DNA from 4 places in the Pseudoduganella aquatica genome. Region 4 is predicted to be linked to each of the others. Evidence: riboswitches for the same ligand, from Rfam matches in the RefSeq annotation. Region 4 holds a riboswitch; each other region holds the start of a gene.

Region 1 (4,170 bases), 3.3 Mb from region 4:
AAAAGATTCAGGTGATGCCGGACCACCTGGAATAACACGCCGTCCGGATGCAGTTTCGGCAGGCGGCGTGGCAGCACGCGCCGGGCTTGACACTGCGCATGGGCGGCGTCGGCGTCATAGACTCCGACGCCGCTGGTGCGCTTGAGTTCGCGGCTGATCGTGCTGGCAGAACGACAAAGGCGTTTAGCAATGGATCGGGTGGAGCACTGGTCGTCGCGCATGGTCATGACGACAGCGCGCTCCTGGGTTGTCAAATGTTTGTAGATTCTCGCCATGGCGGCACCTTACAGCAAAAGGTGTTGCACTTGGTCTTTGAGAACACCCATCTTGCTTATCCGAAAGCTGGCTGTCTTGGTATTCATCCTGCCAGTCATGAAGCCACTGGAAAGCGAATTGGGCCTGATATCGCCATTCACGGTAACAGTCATGATCACCAGCGCCGCCTACAGCATCGCCGCACTCGCTGGCTTGTGGTCTGTGCTGCACTGGCGCGGCGCCGCCATCAACCGCTACTCCTACTGGTTCGCCAGCTTGCACACGCTGTACCATTCCGCCGCCAGCGCCTACCTGGACCGGCACGGCATGATCCGCCGGCGCTTGTGGGCGTGAAGCGTCAGAACGTGGTGTGCAGCGTGAGGCGGTAGGAGCGCGGCTCGGCGGGGTGGTAGTGGATGTCGCCCACGCCTTCCGCCGGCTCGCCGGGCAGGCGCGAATCGTAGTAGTAGTCGATGTCGTTGATCTTGCGGCCGAACAGGTTGAACACGTCCAGCGACAGTTGCCAGCGGCGGTCGATGCGGTAGCTGGTGCGCAGGTAGGCGATGGCGCTGGAGGCGGAACGCTTGCTGTTGTCCTCGATCAGCGGGCGCGGGCCGAAGTAGCGCATCTGGAAGGCGCCGGACCACGGGCCCAGCTCGGTAATGGTGGCGCCGAACGAGGCCACCTTGCCCACCGCGCCGGGGATGTAGTCGCCGGCCTCGTCTCGCTCGGTGTAGCGGGCGCGCGAGTAGGCCAGGTCCAGGTCGAACAGCAGCCAGTTGCTGGCGATGTAATGATTGTTCAGCTCCACGCCCGAACGCTTGCTGCCCCGGCTGGCGCTGGTGTCGCCCGCGTCGCCCGAGAACACCAGTTCGGAGGCCGAGCGCAAACGCCACAAGGCGAGCGAGCTTTGCAGGCCGGGCACCAGCTCGGTGCGCAGGCCCACTTCGGAGCCGCGCGTGCGCACCAGCGGTGTGACCGGCTCGGCAGGCTCGCGCTCCTTGGGCGTCAGGTGCACGGTGGTACCGCGCGCGTCGTTGCTGTGGAAGCCGGAGCCGGCGTTCAGGAAGAACTCGGTCTGCTTCCATGGGCCGAGCACCACGGCCAGCTTGGGCGAGGCGATGTGCGCGTTGACCTTGCCGGAGTTCTCGGCGATGTCGCTGGCCACGTCGAAACGGTAGCTGTCGTAGCGCGCGCCGGCCACGGTGCGCAGCCAGGGCGTCCATTGCACGGTGTTGTCCAACCACAGACCGGCGCTGTCCTCCTTCACCGCCGATTCGGTGATGGTGCGCAGGATCTGCTGGCGCACGGTGCTGTACAGCGCCAGCGGTGCGATACCGTCGTGGCGCACCTGCAGGCCGATGCGGTTGCTCATGTCCCGCTCGCCCAGCTTGCCGAACCAGGTTTGCGACACGTCGAAGCCCAGCATCTTGCGGCGCTCGGTCTGGCGCGATTGGTCGCCGTTGACCGGGTCGTCGAGGAAGTAGGTGAAATTGTTGTACAGCGTGAGGGCGGAACGGACTGCGTAGGCGCTGGCCTGGAACTGGCTGTCGGCGCTGCGTTTGTTCATGCCGAAGGACAGGCTGTAGCGGGATGTGACGCCGCCGTCTGTAGGATCCAGCGTGCCGTAAGGATCGAGATCGCCACTGTCAACCGCGCGTTGCGGGATCTGGCTGCTGGCGTACCATGCGCCCTTGTAGGCCATGGCGGTAACGCTGTACTGGTCGTCCTTGGGGCCTGCACTGTAGCGCAGCACGCCGGCCTGCTTGCGGAACGATTCGGGCACTTGCCACGGGCCGTTGTTGTGCGCCAGTTCCAGCGCGTACAGCAGGTTGCCGCCTGCCAGCGGCGTGGAGTTGGCCACCAGGCCGCGCAGGTACTGGCCCTCGCCTGCGGTCAGCGTTGCGGTGCCGTCTTTCAGCTTGTTGGCCAGGGCCATGCGGGCCGCGCCGGCAGAAGCGAAGTCGCCTTCATCGGCATAGTAAGCGCCCTTCTTGTAGCTGATGCGGTCCACCAGTTCGGGGATCAGGAAATTCAGGTCGGTGTAGCCCTGGCCGTGCGCGTGGGTGCGCATGTTGATGGGCATGCCATCCACGTAGGTGGCGAAGTCGGTGCCGTGGTCGAGGTTGAAGCCGCGCAGGAAGTATTGGTTGGCCTTGCCGTCGCCGCTGTGCTGGGTGACGATCACGCCGGGCACGAATTCGAGCAGCTCGCCGGGGCGCAGTGCGGGCCGGTTGGCGATCAGCGCGGCGGTGACGACGCCCTGGCTGGCGGCGTCCGAGGTGCCGACGCTGTTGTTGTAATGCGCTTGCACCTGCACGGTCGCAACCGGGCCTTCGATTGGAAAATCTAACATGGAATGATCCTACGGAACGGCAATCCTCCCCACTTCCCCGTAGGCGCGATTGCGTAAGAAAGCGCCGCCTGCGCGGCCGCTTCCACCTGCCCTGGCCGGTATCCGGGCTCGCAAGCGTGACTGTCTTACCTTCCCATGCCTAAGCACAGTGGTGTAGAGAGACAGCCTGCCGTCAAGAGACGGCGCTTGCTAACCGTTGCGGGGGCAGCACACCCGGCCGCTTGCGCAGCCTGTGTTTCCCGTTTAACTGCGGGCGAGATTTCGCGCGCGGGCACCAGAGCGGGCGCATTATACGGTTGGCAAGCTGCGCGAGTCCAGTGCGGTGCAGCGGCTGCGGGGCGTGGCGTAGGAGGCCCTGGCCGCATTGCGCCGGAACAGCCTCACCTTGCCGTCAGGCGTGGCATAGACCGGCGTGTAGCTTGCCGTGGCGCGCAGCACTTCCGCCTGCAAGGGCGCCGGCGCCGACGCCAGCGCGCCCCATTGCAGCACGTAGTCCACCGCCTGGCCGCTGGCCTGCTCGTATCCCGCAATATCGATGCGCGCCAAGTCCGTGGCTTCCTGCTGCGGGCGCCAATGGAACAGCAGCGCCTGCGTGTCCTGCCCCGGCACGAAGTGCACCGGATAGACTTGCAGCCGCGCCAGATAGTTGAACAGCGCCACGCGGTCGCCGCGCAACTCCAGCCGGCTGGCGGCCTGGAAGAACGGGCGATACTTGGGCGGCAAGGACATGCCCGTGGCCCAGGCGCCTCCGTCGTCCAGCACCAGCGGCAGCACCGTGCAATGCGGCGGCACCAGCTGTTCCACCTCCGCCAACGGCGCCAGCTGCTGCTTGATGCGGTATTGGCGCCAGGTGCCGCCCGCCATCAGCGCCAGCGACACCACGACGGCCAGCGCCGCCATTGCGCGCCTTGCGCTGGCCGGCAAGGGCAAACAGGCCATGCACAGCAGGCCTGCAAAATAGGGAAACATCTGCATGCGGCGGTAATGGGTCCAGCCACCGCCCATGGTATCCGGGAAGGCCAAGGCCAGGGCGAGCAAGGATGCAAACAGCAGCAGCGCGGCCCAACTGCGGGTATCGGCGCGCCGGCTGCCGAGCGCCATCGCGCAACGGAGGGCGAGCAGCAGGACGCTGGCGAGAATGGCGGCCGCCAGTGCCGGGGCCAGGTAGCGGTCCATCGGCGTGTGCTGCAGGTTCAGCGGCGACAGGATGACGAAACTCTTCAGCCTCTCCTCCAGCGGCGCACCGAACACGACCGCTGCGCCACGCGCTCCGCCCAAGGACAGAACGACCAGAGGCAGCGGCGACAGCAGTACCCCCGCGTGCCGGGCATGCGCCCGCAAAGCCTGCACCGCCCCCCCGTGCGCCAGGCGGCCGCGCAAGACACCATCGTCAGCACGCCCAGCGCCAGCATGGCGGCCAGGAAGCCGGACGCGTGGGAAAAATGGGTGAAGTACAACGCCGCCACCGGCGCTGCCGCGCGCCAGGCTCCGGCCCGCTTCTGCATCCACAGCAGCGCAGCCATGCTCAACAGGAACCCGGTCACCGACAGGCAATAGTT
Region 2 (4,170 bases), 1.6 Mb from region 4:
CGTTTCGCGCAGGTCGGCGGTGCTGGGGTGGCGGAAGCGCCAGCGCTGGTAGTATTCCTTGAAGGCCTGCTCGGTGGCCTGCTTGCCCAGCTGCGCTTCCAGGTCGTGGAAGATGGTGGCGCTGCGGTTGTAGGCCGGGCCTATGCCTTGCAGGCGCGTGTACGCGTTCTGGCCGGCGGGGTCGGCCGGGTTCTCGCGCACCGCGCCGCCCAGTTCAAAGTGGAAGCCGTCAAAGCCGGGCGACACGCCGATGGCGCGCAGCCAGCGCGGCGCCGGATGCAGCAGCTGCCCGCGTTCGCGCGCCATGCGCATATTCCAGTATTCGTTCAGGCCTTCGTCCAGCATCGGTTCCTCGAATTCATTGGAGGCGAGGATGCCGTAGAAGTAGCCGTGTCCGAATTCGTGGATGTTGACCAGGTCCAGCTCGAATTCCTGGCGCGATTTCGGATCCACCGTGGCGTAGCTGTCGGCGGTGTAGAAGGTCGGATACTCCATGCCCGCCGCCTCGCTTGCGTTATGCGGAGGCAGCACCACGGTCAGCGTCTTGTAGGGATAGGGGCCCAGCGTTTTGGAGTAGTAGGTGAGCGCGTCCTGCGCGGCTTTCAGCGATGGCGCGGCGCTGGCCGCGAACTCCGGCATGTAGAGCACCTTGATGCTGACCGGCGGACTGCCCGCGCCGCTCCAGCTGCCCATCAGCGGCGCTGCGTAGCGCTTGTCCGCTGTCCAGGCGAAATCGTGCACGTCGCCCTGGACGTAGTGGTGCGTGAGCATGCCGTTCTTTTCCACCGGCGCGCCTTGCAGCTCGCCGGTGGCGCCCACCGTGTAGTCCTTGGGCACGGTGAGTTTGACGTCGTAGCTGCCGAAGTCCGCGTAGAACTCTGACTCGGCGTGGTATTCGTGCACATTCCAGCGCGGCCTGGTGGCGCCGCGTTCTCCCGCCAGTTCCAGCACGCCTATCTTGGGGAACCATTGCGCCACCAGGTGGAAGCTGCCGAAGTACCCGCTGCGCGCGAGCAGCCGTGGCAGCTGGCTGTGGAAGTCGATATCGAGCGTGGTGGAGGCGCCGGCCTGCACCGGCTGCGGCAGGTCCAGCCGCACCACGGTGCGGTCGCTGGCCGGGCCGCCGTCCGGCTGCACGAAGGACTGTTCCACCTTGGCGCCGCCTTGCGTCACGCTGCGCAGGTTGATGTGGCCCCATTCGCCTTCTCTGGGATCGCGGCTGAACATGCCGCCGCCGCTGGCGCGGTGCTCGGTGAAGAAGGTGGTGCCCGCATGCTCGAAGGCGTTCAGGTAGAGGTGCAGGTAGACCGTACGCACCGGATGCGCGCTGCGGTTGCGCCAGGTGAGCTGCTGCTTGCCGTCCACGGTGTGCTTGTCCGGGTCCAGCGTGGCGGCTATCTTGTAGTCCACCACGCGGTCGGACAGGGTGGGTTCGCTGCCGGTGCGCGGGCCGCCCCAGGCGTCCGGCGCGCTGGGCGCGGCCACGGCGCCTGCCTGCGCGGGGGCGAAGGGGATGCCGGTGTCCGTGTACGGCTCGGGGATGGCGATGACCTGGACTTGCGCCAGCGCCAGCACGGCCAGCGTGGCGGCGGCGAGGGCGGCAAGGACGATGGCTGGCTTGCGGTAGGAGTGTGCGTTCATGGCGCCACTATAACGAAGCACGTAATTATTTGCCAACAAAATCATCCATACGGGGCCGGGAGTATAATGGCGGCGTTTTGGTGCCCGCGTCCATGCCCTTGGACGCAGTTAAACGGGAAACACAAGGCAGCCGGCGCTTTTTGGCAGCGCGGCGGCCAAGGTGTGCTGCCCCCGCAACGGTACGCAAGCGCCGCGCTTCTGCAATGCATGCGCGGCAGGCTGGATCGACAACCACTGCGCAGGCCAGTCCCGCGCCGGAAGGTGATCCCGTCCCGTCTTGCCAGCCCGGATACCGGCCAAACAGGTGAAAGCGCCGAAAGCCTTTCGTTGAATCCGGCCTGCGGGGACGCAGGCGGATGCTCACTACGCATAAAAGTACAACATGACCTTCTCGAATTCTAGCCGCGCGCCGGCTTCGTCGCCGCTGGCGCTTGCCGTGGCGCTGTGCTTCTCCGCCGCTATCGTTTCTTCCTCCGCCATGGCGCAAACCCAGATCGCGGGCGATGCCCTGGCCGCCGTTGTGGTGACCGGCGCGCGCTTCGACAGCGATCCGTCGCTGCTGCCCATCGGCGCCACCGTCATCAGCGCGGCCGAGATCCGCCGCGCCGGCGTGAGCGACGTGAACCAGGCCATCCGCAAGATCGGCGGCGTGCTGGGCCACCAGAGCCTGGACGGCAGCCCGGACTTCGCGCTGGACCTGCGCGGCTTCGGCACCAACAGCAGCCAGAACATGGTGGTGCTGCTGGACGGCGTGCGGCTGTCCGAGAACGAACTGAGCTCGGCCATCCTGTCGACCATCCCGGTTGATTCGGTTGAACGCATCGAGATCACGCGCGGCGGCAGCAGCGTGCTGTTCGGCGACGGCGCCACCGGCGGCGTGATCCAGATCATCACCAAGCGCCCCGGTGCGCGCAATGCCGGCACGCACGGCAGCGTGTACGCCGAAGTGGGCCAGTTCGGCCTGCGCGAAGGCCGCGCGGCGCTGACCCACAGCACCGGCGACTGGGCCTTCGACCTGTCCGGCGGCGCGCTGGACACCGACAACTACCGCGACAACAACGCCTTCAAATCGCGCAGCGTGAACGCCGGCTCGCAAGTGGGCTTTACCGACGGCCGCGCCGGCGTGCGCCTGTCGAGCACCCGCCAGGACTCGCGCTTCGCCGGATCGCTGAGCCAGGCCCAGTTCGACGCCAACCCGCGCCAGGCCGCCACGCCGAAGGACTTCGGCGCCCTCGATAGCGACCGCTTCACCGCCTTCGTCGAAGCCAAGCGCGCGGGCTACGACCTGGCCGCCGAGCTGTCGCACCGCCGCAAGGAGCTGGAAGCGACCTACTTCCACGGCACCACGTCCTCCGTGCTGGACTACGAAAGCAAGCAGACCCAGTTCTCGCCGCGCGTGCGCAAGCTGGGCCAGTTCGGCGGCGTGCTGAACGAAGCGGTGGCGGGCGTGGACTTCATCGACTGGACCCGCGAGCAGAAGGGCTCCAGCCCGAGCAAGGCCACGCAGAAATCCAAGGCGCTGTACCTGCGCGACGAAGTCAAGTGGGACGCTTTCCGCCTGGCCGCAGGCGTGCGCCGCGAGCTGTTCGAGAAGACCAACGCCGATCCGTCGCCTTGGTCGGTTGCCAACTACGACGTGACCCAGGGCGTGAACGCCTGGGACGTGCAGGGCAGCTACGCGCTGTCGTCGAAAGCCACGCTGCACGCGAAGGCCGGCCACAGCTACCGCGTGGCCAATGCCGATGAAAACGGCTACACCCTGGTGCCCAACACCGTGCTGCAGCCGCAGACCTCGCATGACCTGGAACTGGGCACCAGCTACACCGACGGCGGCGCCAAGCTGTCGGCGCGCGTGTTCCGCCACGAGCTGCGCAACGAGATCTACTACGATCCGACCGCCGGCGCGTTCGGCTTTGGCGCCAACACCAACCTGGCGCCGACCAAGCGCCAGGGCTTCGAGCTGGACGCGAGCGCCGAGCTGGCGCGCGACTGGACGCTGAGCGGCCACTACCAGCGCGTGAAAGCCACCTTCACCGAAGGCGCCATCGCCGGACGTGAAATGGTGCTGGTGCCGAAGAACGTGCTGAGCGCGCGCCTGACCTGGACCCCGGCCGACGGCCAGACCGCCGACATCGGCGCGCAGTGGGTGGACAGCCAGCGCTTCGGTTCCGATTTCACCAACAGCTGCGCCGCGCGCATTGCGTCCTACACCACGCTGGACGCACGCTATGCGCGCAAGTTTGGCGCCTGGGAAGTGGCGCTGGCCGGCCTGAACCTGGCCGACAAGCAGTACTACGGCATGGCCTTCCAGTGCCGTGGCGGCATCTACAGCTCGGACGGGCGCCAGCTGAAGCTGTCGGCGCGCTACGAGTTCTGACGCGCGCATGGCGGGTTACGGCTTTGCCTAACCCGCCCTTGTATTATTCCATCTGCCCCGAAAACGGAACGTCGGGGCAGAGCAACTGGATGCCGTACCCGCCCTTGGTCGCCAAGACCGTGATGTAGATTTCGCAGCAGTTGCTCTTATTC
Region 3 (4,170 bases), 2.6 Mb from region 4:
GAGGCCAGCTTGCGGCCGGAGGCCAGGTCCCCTATCCATTCCTCCCGCACTTCGGGCTGCGCCCACTGCGCGATCATGGCGCTGGCCATGTTGTGGATTGTGAGATAGGCCGTGGTGGAAGGGCAGGCGCGCGCCAGCTCCTCGAACACCACGGTGGCGTCCAGGCGCGACAGGCCCAGGCCGCCCATGGCCTGCGGCACGTACAGGCCGCAGAAACCCAGCTCGCCCGCATGCGCAATGGTCTGGCGCGGGAAGATGCCCTCGGCGTCCCAGCGCGCCGCCTGCCCGGCCATTTCGCGCGCGGCGAACTGGCGCGCGGCGTCCTGGTAGGCACGCTGGTCCTCGTTCAGTTCGAAGTCCATGACGGCCTCCTTACTTGAGCGAGATGGTCGTGTTGACGCCCGCTGTCACGGCCGCGTCGTCGAACCAGCGCGCGGTGATGGTCTTGGTCTGGGTGTAGAAGGCCACCACCTGCTTGCCGTAGGGACCAAGGTCGCCCAGCTTGGAGCCGCGCGAGCCGGTGAAGGAGAACAGCGGCACCGGTACCGGGATGGGCACGTTGATGCCGACCTGGCCGGCGTCCACGTCCTCCTCGAAAGTGCGGGCCGCCGCGCCGGACTGCGTGAACAGCGCCGTGCCGTTGCCGTTCGGGTTGGCGTTGATGATGGCGATGGCTTCCTTCAGGCTGGCGGCGTGCATCACGCACAGCACGGGGCCGAAGATTTCCTCCTTGTAGACTGCCATCTCGCGCGTGACGCCGGAGAACACGGTGGGGCCGACGAAGTTGCCGTTCTCGTAGCCGGGCACCACGGGGCCGCGCCCGTCCAGCTCCAGCTTGGCGCCTTCCTCTATGCCCTGGCCTATGAGCTGCTGCACGCGGGCCTTGGCCTTGCGCGAGATCAGCGGGCCGATGTCGGCGCCCGGTTCCGCGCCGGCGCTGATCTTGAGCGTCTGCGCTTTCTTCACCAGCTCCGGCAGCCATTGCTGCGCCTCCCCGACCAGGATCACCACCGACAGCGCCATGCAGCGCTGGCCCGCCGCGCCGAAGGCGGCGCCGGCCAGGTTGTTCAGGGTCTGCTCGCGGTGCGCGTCCGGCAGCACGATGGCGTGGTTCTTCGCGCCCATCATGCACTGCGCACGCTTGCCCGCCAGCGAGGCGCGCTGGTACACGTGCGTGCCCACCGTGGTGGAGCCGACGAAGGAGACGGCCTTGATGTCCGGATGGTCGCAAATGGCGTTGACCACGTCCGCGCCGCCGTGCACCACGTTGAGCACGCCAGGCGGAATGCCGGCTTGCAGCGCCAGTTCGGCCAAGCGCATGGTCACCATCGGGTCCTGCTCGGACGGCTTGAGGATGAAGGTGTTGCCGCAGGCGATAGCCATCGGGAACATCCACAGCGGGATCATGGCGGGGAAGTTGAACGGCGTGATGCCGGCGCACACGCCCAGCGGCTGGTGCACGGTGTAGGTGTCCACGCCGCCGGCCACGTTGCTGGCCAGTTCGCCCATCTGCAGCTGGCCGATATTGGCCGCATGCTCCACCACTTCCAGGCCGCGGAAGATGTCGCCCTCGGCGTCGGCCAGGGTCTTGCCTTGCTCGGCGGTGAGCAGGGCGGCCAGTTCCGCCATGTGTTCGCGTATCAGCGCCTGGTATTTGAGGAAGATGCGGGCGCGCGCGCCGATGGGCGTTTTGCGCCAGGTCTGGAAAGCGGCTTTCGCGGCGGCGGCGGCTTGCGCCATTTCGTCCGGCGTGGCGTGCGGCACGCGCGCGATCACTTCCTGGGTGGCGGGGTTGACGACGTCGCTCCAGTGCTCGGTGCGCGACTCGACGAGGGCGCCGTTGATGAGGAGTTTGACGGTAGGGATAGCAGTAGCCATGGTGTGTCTTCCTTGATGGGCGGCGCGTGCGTCATTGCGCGTGTTGCGCCGCCAGTCTGCAAAAGTAAGCCGGACGGCGTCTTGCGCCGCGCGGCACCCGCCACGCGCCTTCCGCACGTGGCCAGACCCGGCGCCGCCATGGAGCGGGCGGCGCTGAAGATCAACAGGCCGGTATCCGGGCTTGCAAGTCTTGCTGCTTCGCCTTCCCAGTCTCGTGGACCAGTGGCATGGATGAAGCAGCCGCACTTGCCTACCGTTGCGGAGGCAGCAGGGGCTTGGGGGCGCACCGCATCGAGCGCGCCGACCACTTTCCCGTTTAACGCCGGACAAGAATTTGCCCGGCGCACCTGTTAAATAAAGATTAGCATAACAATTGACGTTTACGTTAACGTAATTTCATTTATCGCTTGCCGGGGACTTCAAGCTGCGCACGATGGCGTCGCGCAGGGTGAACAGATGGCGGTTGCCGTCAAACTCCGCTTTGGGTGAATTGCCGGTATGGACGATGATCACCCTGGCCAGCGGATCGATGAAGATGTTTTGCCCGTTCGTCCCCCAGAAAAACGATCTGCCCCCGGCCGCCTGCGGAATCCAGGTATGCAGGCCGTAGTAGGGCGGCCTGGGCGGCTGCGGCTTGTCCGGGCGGAGCGCGGTCATGGCTGCGATCCAGTCCGCAGGCACCACCTGCTTATCGCCGATCCTGCCCTGATTCATCACCAGGTAGCCCAGCCGGGCGTAGTCGCGCAAGGTGGCGGCGAACTGGCCTTGCACGCCTTCTTCGCCGTTCTGGTTCTTGATCCAGTGCGCGCTGCTTTCCGCGCCCATGGGGATCCAGAGCTTCTGCTCCAGGTAGCTGGTGAGATCCATGCCGACGCGCTGGCGCAGCATGGCTCCCAGCATGGCCGTCTGCGCGCCGTTGTACTGGAACTGCGTGCCGGGCGCCGACGAGCGTTCGCGCTTGCCACGCAGGTAGTCGCGCACGTTCTGCCGTGGCGACACCATGGGATTGGTGGCGCGGTTATCCGCTTCGGCGCCGGGTTCGAATGAATTGACCAGGGCGGCGCCCGAGGTCATCCGCAGCAGGTCTTCCACGGTGGCCGGGGCGAAGGCGCTGTCCTTGAAGTCGGGCAGTACCGCGTCCACGCGTTCGCTGAGCGAGAGCTTGCCTTCCGAGACCGCGATGCCGACCAGCAGGGCCAGCACCGTTTTGGACATGGATGCGGACAGCAGTTTGTCGGCGGCGCCGCCGCCTTGCAGGTAGCGTTCAAAGACGATGTCGCGGTCCTTCAGTATCAGCAAGCCGGTGGTGCAGAATTTGCCGAGATAGTCGTCCAGCGTCGCAGCGGCGCTTTCTCCGGGCAGCTTGTAGCTGACGCTTTTCAACGGTGCGCCCAGCCTCAGCGCCAACGGCGCGGGCGACGCGCTTGCCGTGTTGTTCGGATAGCTGCGCTGCGGGTTGCGGAACACGTCCAGGCATCCGCTCTGGGCGTGGGCCGGCGCCTGCATGGCGACGAAGGCAAGGACGGCAAGCAGCGGGGCAATGCGGGCTTCGGTGCGGGGCGATGGCGTCATGGCTGGTCTCACGGGAGTAGCGGGACATGATATCCCAATGTGCGCCTCACTCCCGCTGCGATTGCGCTCGGATGGCGAGCAGGTAGAAGGCCAGCGAGGCCAGGGCTGCGGCCAGCAGCACCAGCAGCAGGATGGCGGGGGCGGCGTACCGCACCAGCCCGGCCACGGCCAGCGGCCCGGCGGCGCGCGCGATCAGCGCGGGGCCGGCCAGCGCGCCGGAGATGGCGCCGTAGTGGCGGCGCCCGAACATGGTCTGCGGGATGGTGCCGCGCACGATGGTGAGGATGCCGTTGCTCATCCCGTACATCATGCAGAACAGCGCGGCGGCCCAGGCGTGATGGCCGAACAGCAGCAGCGCGAGCAGGGCGGCCGGCAGGGAACAGAAGGTGATCTTGCCGATGGTGCGCGGCAGCGCGTGGCGGCCTATCGTCATTTCGCCGATGCGGCCCGCCACCTGCATGGGGCCGACCAGCGCGGCCAGCCACACCGCCAGCGTCGCGGCGTGGCCGTATTGCTGCAGCAGCGGGATCAGGTGCACGGACAGCGCGGAGAAGATGAAGCTGTTGGCGGAAAAGGCGAAGGCCAGCTTCCAGAAGGCCGGATGGCGGAGGGCTTCCTGCAGCGAGTGTTCGCGCGCCCCGGTGGCTGACGGGGCGGCGGGTGCTGCGGCGGCATGGGGCGGCAGCTGTTTGCCGGACGGTAGCAGCAAATGCAGCGGGA
Region 4 (4,170 bases):
TGCCGGGCAGGTCGCCAGCGATCAGGCTGGGGTAGTCGTCGGAACTCAGGCCAACCGCTTTGCCGGGCAGGAATTCATAGGTGGAGTGGCGGCCGACGTGCACCAGCGCGTCCGCCTTGAAGCGGTCGCGCACCCAGTGGTAGAAGCCCAGGTACTGGTGCGGCGGCGTGATGCTGGTGTTCGCGTGCAGCAGTTCCTCGTCCACTTCCCATCCGCGTGGCGGCTGCGGGCCGATGAAGACATTGCCGAACACCAGGCCGGGCACCAGCAGCTTGCCGCTGTCGACCATGATTTTTCCGGGCGCAGCGCCCCAGCCTTTCAGGCCTTCGATGCCGTAGCCGGACAGGCGCTTGCTGAGCGGCGCCAGTGCGCCGCAGCCGCTCTTGCCTGCATTGCCGGCCTTGGCTGCCTTGGCTGCCTTGCCATCCTTGGCGCCAGCCAGCTCCAGGCAGGCGTGGTAGCCCTCCAGCAGTTCGGCCAGGCCTGCAATAGCCGCTTCGCGCTGCGGATGGTCCGCGCCTTCCACCAAATGCTGCAGTTCCTTGATAATGACCTCGGCCTGCTTGCGGCCCAGCGCGCGTTCGCCGTTCGCTTCGGCCTCCAGCACGTCGGCATGCAGGCGGCCCAGCAGGCCGCCGGTCATTTCGCCCTGCACGCGCGGCGGCAGCGTGGCGAACCAGCGGCCATAATCGGCCGCGCTCACGCTGTTCACGGTGCCGCTCAGTTCACGCAGGGCGGCGCGATCCTCCGGCAGGTTCACGCCGTGCGCCATGATCATGTCCAGCAGCGCCTGCGGCGATTCCGGCAGCGGGCCGGTGCTGTAGCCCGCCGCCTTCATCGCATTGAGCATGTCGAACAGCGAGGCCGGCACGTCCAGATTATCCGCGCCGATGTTCTGGCGGCCCGGCGGGTGGTTGTAATAGATCAGCGCCACGCGCTTGTCGCGGTTGGCCTTCACGCGCAGCGCCAGCCAGCGGCTCACGCGCGCGCCCAGGCGCCCGGCTTCGTCGGCCAGCACCACCGGCGGACGGTTTTCTATGCCGGTCTGCTTGTCGCGCTGCGGCTGGCCCAGGGCCGCCACCACGATGGGCTGGCCTATGCCCTGCAGCTCCGGCAGCGCCACGCGGTACTGCACCGAGTCCGGCGGCAGGCCGTCCGGCGACAAGCGCCATTGCACGGCGCTACGGTCGGACAGGCGGATGGCCTTGAAGACCGGCACATTGAGCCGCTTGAACGCTTCGGTGACCGCTTCTCGCCCTTCGGCCGCGCCCACCACAAAGTCCTGCAACACCACCAGCGCCGCCGGCTGGGCCGGTGCGACCAGCTCGGGCAGGCGCTCCAGCGCCTCGCGCGAGGCGCCGCCCCAGCGCGTGAGCACCTGCACGCAGGGCTGGCCGCGCTGTTCAATCTGCCGGCACACGGCGGCGGGAACCACGCTATCCATATTGGACAGGTCCAGCACCACCACGGTGGGCTGCGCCTTCAGGCCGAGCTGCGCAGCCTTGCCCCAGGCCTGCGCATCGGTCAGCTCGCGCTGGCCCACGCGCACGCGCAGCGTTGGTTCAGGCTGCGGGTCCGCAAGCTTCATGGCCGGATTGAGAAGATGCGCGAACAGCGCCGCCGTGTTGTCCACGCCGCCCGCCTGCCAAACCTGGCGCGCCGCCAGCCAGCGGCTCGCGGCGGGGTCGGCCTGCGCGGCTTTCAGGGCGGCGGGCGGCGGCGCTTCGGAGGACAGTTCGCGCAGCGTGTCCGGCGAAAAGGCCTGCAGGCTGGCACGCCCGTCGCGGCTCATCAGGCTCAGGCTCGCTTCGCCATTGAAGGCCAGCACGGCGGTCTGCGCGCGGAGGTTGCGCGGCAAGGCGTCCTTCAGGCGGCGCGCGGGGTCGCCGAACAAGGACACGGCCAGCACGCTGTCGGCCTGCTTGATCCAGAGGCCGGCGTCTCGTTCGCTGGCGGCCATCCACTGGGCCGGCGTGCGCAGCACGATGCGGTCGCCGGGATGGCTGGCCAGATGGCGGTGCGCGGCCTCGATGGCGGCCGGCGCGGCGCGCTCGGTGACGATGGCGAACAGATTGGCCGCAGGCGCGTGCGCACAAGCGCAGGCGCACAGCAGCGCTGCGGCTAGCCGCAGGAGTATGGAAGTGCCCAATTTGAACTTTAGCAGTGACTGCGCGCCAGGCGCGCAGGAAAACAGGAAAAACCACACCCCGGGTTTTGCACAATCTTCGTGACTGGCCGGTCTTCTGGCTGGCCTTCATCCTTCCCTGACCCTGCCTTCCCGTGCAATGCACAGTGGCGTTCGGTCAAAGTCGTCAGGCTTACAGCAGCGGGGGCTGCGCCGGACTGGCCCGCAATGAAAATCGCGCGCGTCACCGGCTTCCCGTTTCACCCTCCAGCCGACAAGCGGGAGGGCACCATTCACGTAATGCCGCGATTCTACCGTACCCGGCGTCTACATTGAACAAATTTGAGCAAGGTCATGAAACCCCTTCGTCGCGCTGGACGCGCGCGACCATGCGCATTATGGTTTTTGCACCGCATGGAAAAGGTAGGCCATGAAACCGTCCACTTGCAGCGCCATCGCCCCGCCCGGGGCGGAGATTGAACCGGCCGCAAACTGGCCCACCCTGCTGGCGGTGGCCGTGTTTTGGCCGTCCTGCTACAGGGCCACTGGCTGGCCCTGGGCCTGCTGCGCAGCTATCCTTCCGCCACGCTGCTGGCGCTCTTGGCCGTGCTGGCCTTCTGCATTGCGGCGTCCGGCATGACCTACGAAGCGGCGCCCCGGCCGCTGCGCACGCTCATGCGCGGCCTGGGCATTGCCTGCGGCCTTTACAGCATCCTGCTCTACCCTTCGGTCCCGGCGATTGCGCATGACTTCAATGGCTGGAGCCAGTTCATGCTGTCCGCCGCATGGCTAAGCGCGGGACTGGCGGCGCTGCTGGCCATGCAACGCCCGGCCTGGCTGCTGTACTGCGGCTTCTACGTCTACTGGATCAAGCATGCGGCGGGCTATATCACCGGCTTTCCCTACGAGACGCTGCTCGACGTCTATCCGCTGATACAGCTGCCGGCCTACCTGGCCGTATCGCTGCTTGCGCTGGAGCTGGTCAAGCGCGCATGGCCTGCGTGCCGCAAGCACCTGGCTGGCGCGGCGCCCTACTGGACCGTGCTGTTCATCGCCATCGCCATGCAGGCCGCGAACTATTTCTATTCCTCGCTGGCCAAGGGCAACCTGGATGGCGGTGTGCTGGACTGGGTGCTGAACAACGAAAACCGCAACATCTATCACATCGCGCTGCATAACAAGCAGCTGCTATGGGGCGACTGGACGGCGCTTACCGGTGCGGTGTCCAGCCTGCTGCAGCTGGTGGGGCGGCCGTTCGCGGTGGGCGTTTTCCTGATCCAGCTGTCGGCCATACTGGTGTTCTCCAACCGGCGCCTGCTGCTGCTGCAGTTCGCCTTGTTCGACCTGATGCATCTCGGGATTTTTGTCCTGGTCGGCGCGAATTTCTGGACCTGGTTCATGGTGAACCTGTCCATCATCGCTGCGGCGTCGCAGCTGCCGCGCAGCGCGTTCAACTGGCGCACGGGCGCCGCGGGCGCGCTCGCCATTGCGCTGTCGCCGCTGTTCGCGCATGTCGCCAGGCTGGGCTGGTATGACAGCCTGGCCGTCAACGAAGTGTATTTTGAAGTGATGCAGAAGGACGGCGGCACAGCGCGGGTGCCGTCGACCGCGTTCGGCTTTTATTCCTATCCGATAGCGCACATGAGCTTTGGCCTGCCGCCGGGGAACTACCTGCCCACGGCCACCAACGGCGGCACCTTGTCCTCCGCCGTGTTGCGCCAGTCCTACCGCTGCGATTTCAGCAGTTCGGCGCCCGCTGCAGGCGCGGCCTGGAACGGCGCGGCGCTGTCGGCCTTTATCCGGGGCTTTCACCGCCAGGTGCTCGGCAAGACGGGGCCGGACGGGCGCTGGTCGAACCAGCTCTACCCCCATCATTTCTGGAGCGCGCCGTCGGTGGAGCATGCATTTGCGGGCGTCGACATGCGCAGCGTGGACGCGTATCGGCTGGTGGTAGAGTCGGTATGTCTCGACCCGGACAGCGGCGCCCTGAAGCGAAAGGTCTATCACAATGAATATCGTATCGGCCTTGCAGGCTGAGTATCCCG

What was found. A riboswitch is a leader RNA that binds a small molecule or an ion and turns the genes downstream of it on or off. The one in region 4 is predicted to bind cobalamin.
Region 1: it holds a riboswitch for cobalamin, as region 4 does, so the genes downstream of both, KT882_RS18025 (TonB-dependent receptor) here and KT882_RS02295 (cobaltochelatase subunit CobN) in region 4, are expected to answer to the same signal.
Region 2: it holds a riboswitch for cobalamin, as region 4 does, so the genes downstream of both, KT882_RS09375 (TonB-dependent receptor) here and KT882_RS02295 (cobaltochelatase subunit CobN) in region 4, are expected to answer to the same signal.
Region 3: it holds a riboswitch for cobalamin, as region 4 does, so the genes downstream of both, KT882_RS21130 (CoA-acylating methylmalonate-semialdehyde dehydrogenase) here and KT882_RS02295 (cobaltochelatase subunit CobN) in region 4, are expected to answer to the same signal.

The regions. Positions count from the first base shown of each region.
Region 1 covers NZ_CP086370.1:4,038,015-4,042,184, forward strand. The annotation lists gene KT882_RS18015 (IS30 family transposase) at 1-275, opposite strand, end outside; gene KT882_RS18020 (hypothetical protein) at 427-609, shown strand; gene KT882_RS18025 (TonB-dependent receptor) at 614-2,611, opposite strand; cobalamin riboswitch at 2,688-2,905, opposite strand; gene KT882_RS18030 (hypothetical protein) at 2,900-3,862, opposite strand; gene KT882_RS18035 (hypothetical protein) at 3,832-4,170, opposite strand, start outside.
Region 2 covers NZ_CP086370.1:2,128,675-2,132,844, forward strand. The annotation lists gene KT882_RS09370 (M1 family metallopeptidase) at 1-1,641, opposite strand, end outside; cobalamin riboswitch at 1,703-1,956, shown strand; gene KT882_RS09375 (TonB-dependent receptor) at 2,024-4,018, shown strand.
Region 3 covers NZ_CP086370.1:4,734,800-4,738,969, reverse strand. The annotation lists gene KT882_RS21135 (acyl-CoA dehydrogenase family protein) at 1-362, opposite strand, end outside; gene KT882_RS21130 (CoA-acylating methylmalonate-semialdehyde dehydrogenase) at 373-1,878, opposite strand; cobalamin riboswitch at 2,028-2,244, opposite strand; gene KT882_RS21125 (serine hydrolase domain-containing protein) at 2,275-3,450, opposite strand; gene KT882_RS21120 (MFS transporter) at 3,497-4,170, opposite strand, start outside.
Region 4 covers NZ_CP086370.1:509,098-513,267, reverse strand. The annotation lists gene KT882_RS02295 (cobaltochelatase subunit CobN) at 1-2,149, opposite strand, end outside; cobalamin riboswitch at 2,217-2,434, opposite strand; gene KT882_RS02290 (hypothetical protein) at 2,648-4,162, shown strand; gene KT882_RS02285 (DCC1-like thiol-disulfide oxidoreductase family protein) at 4,134-4,170, shown strand, end outside.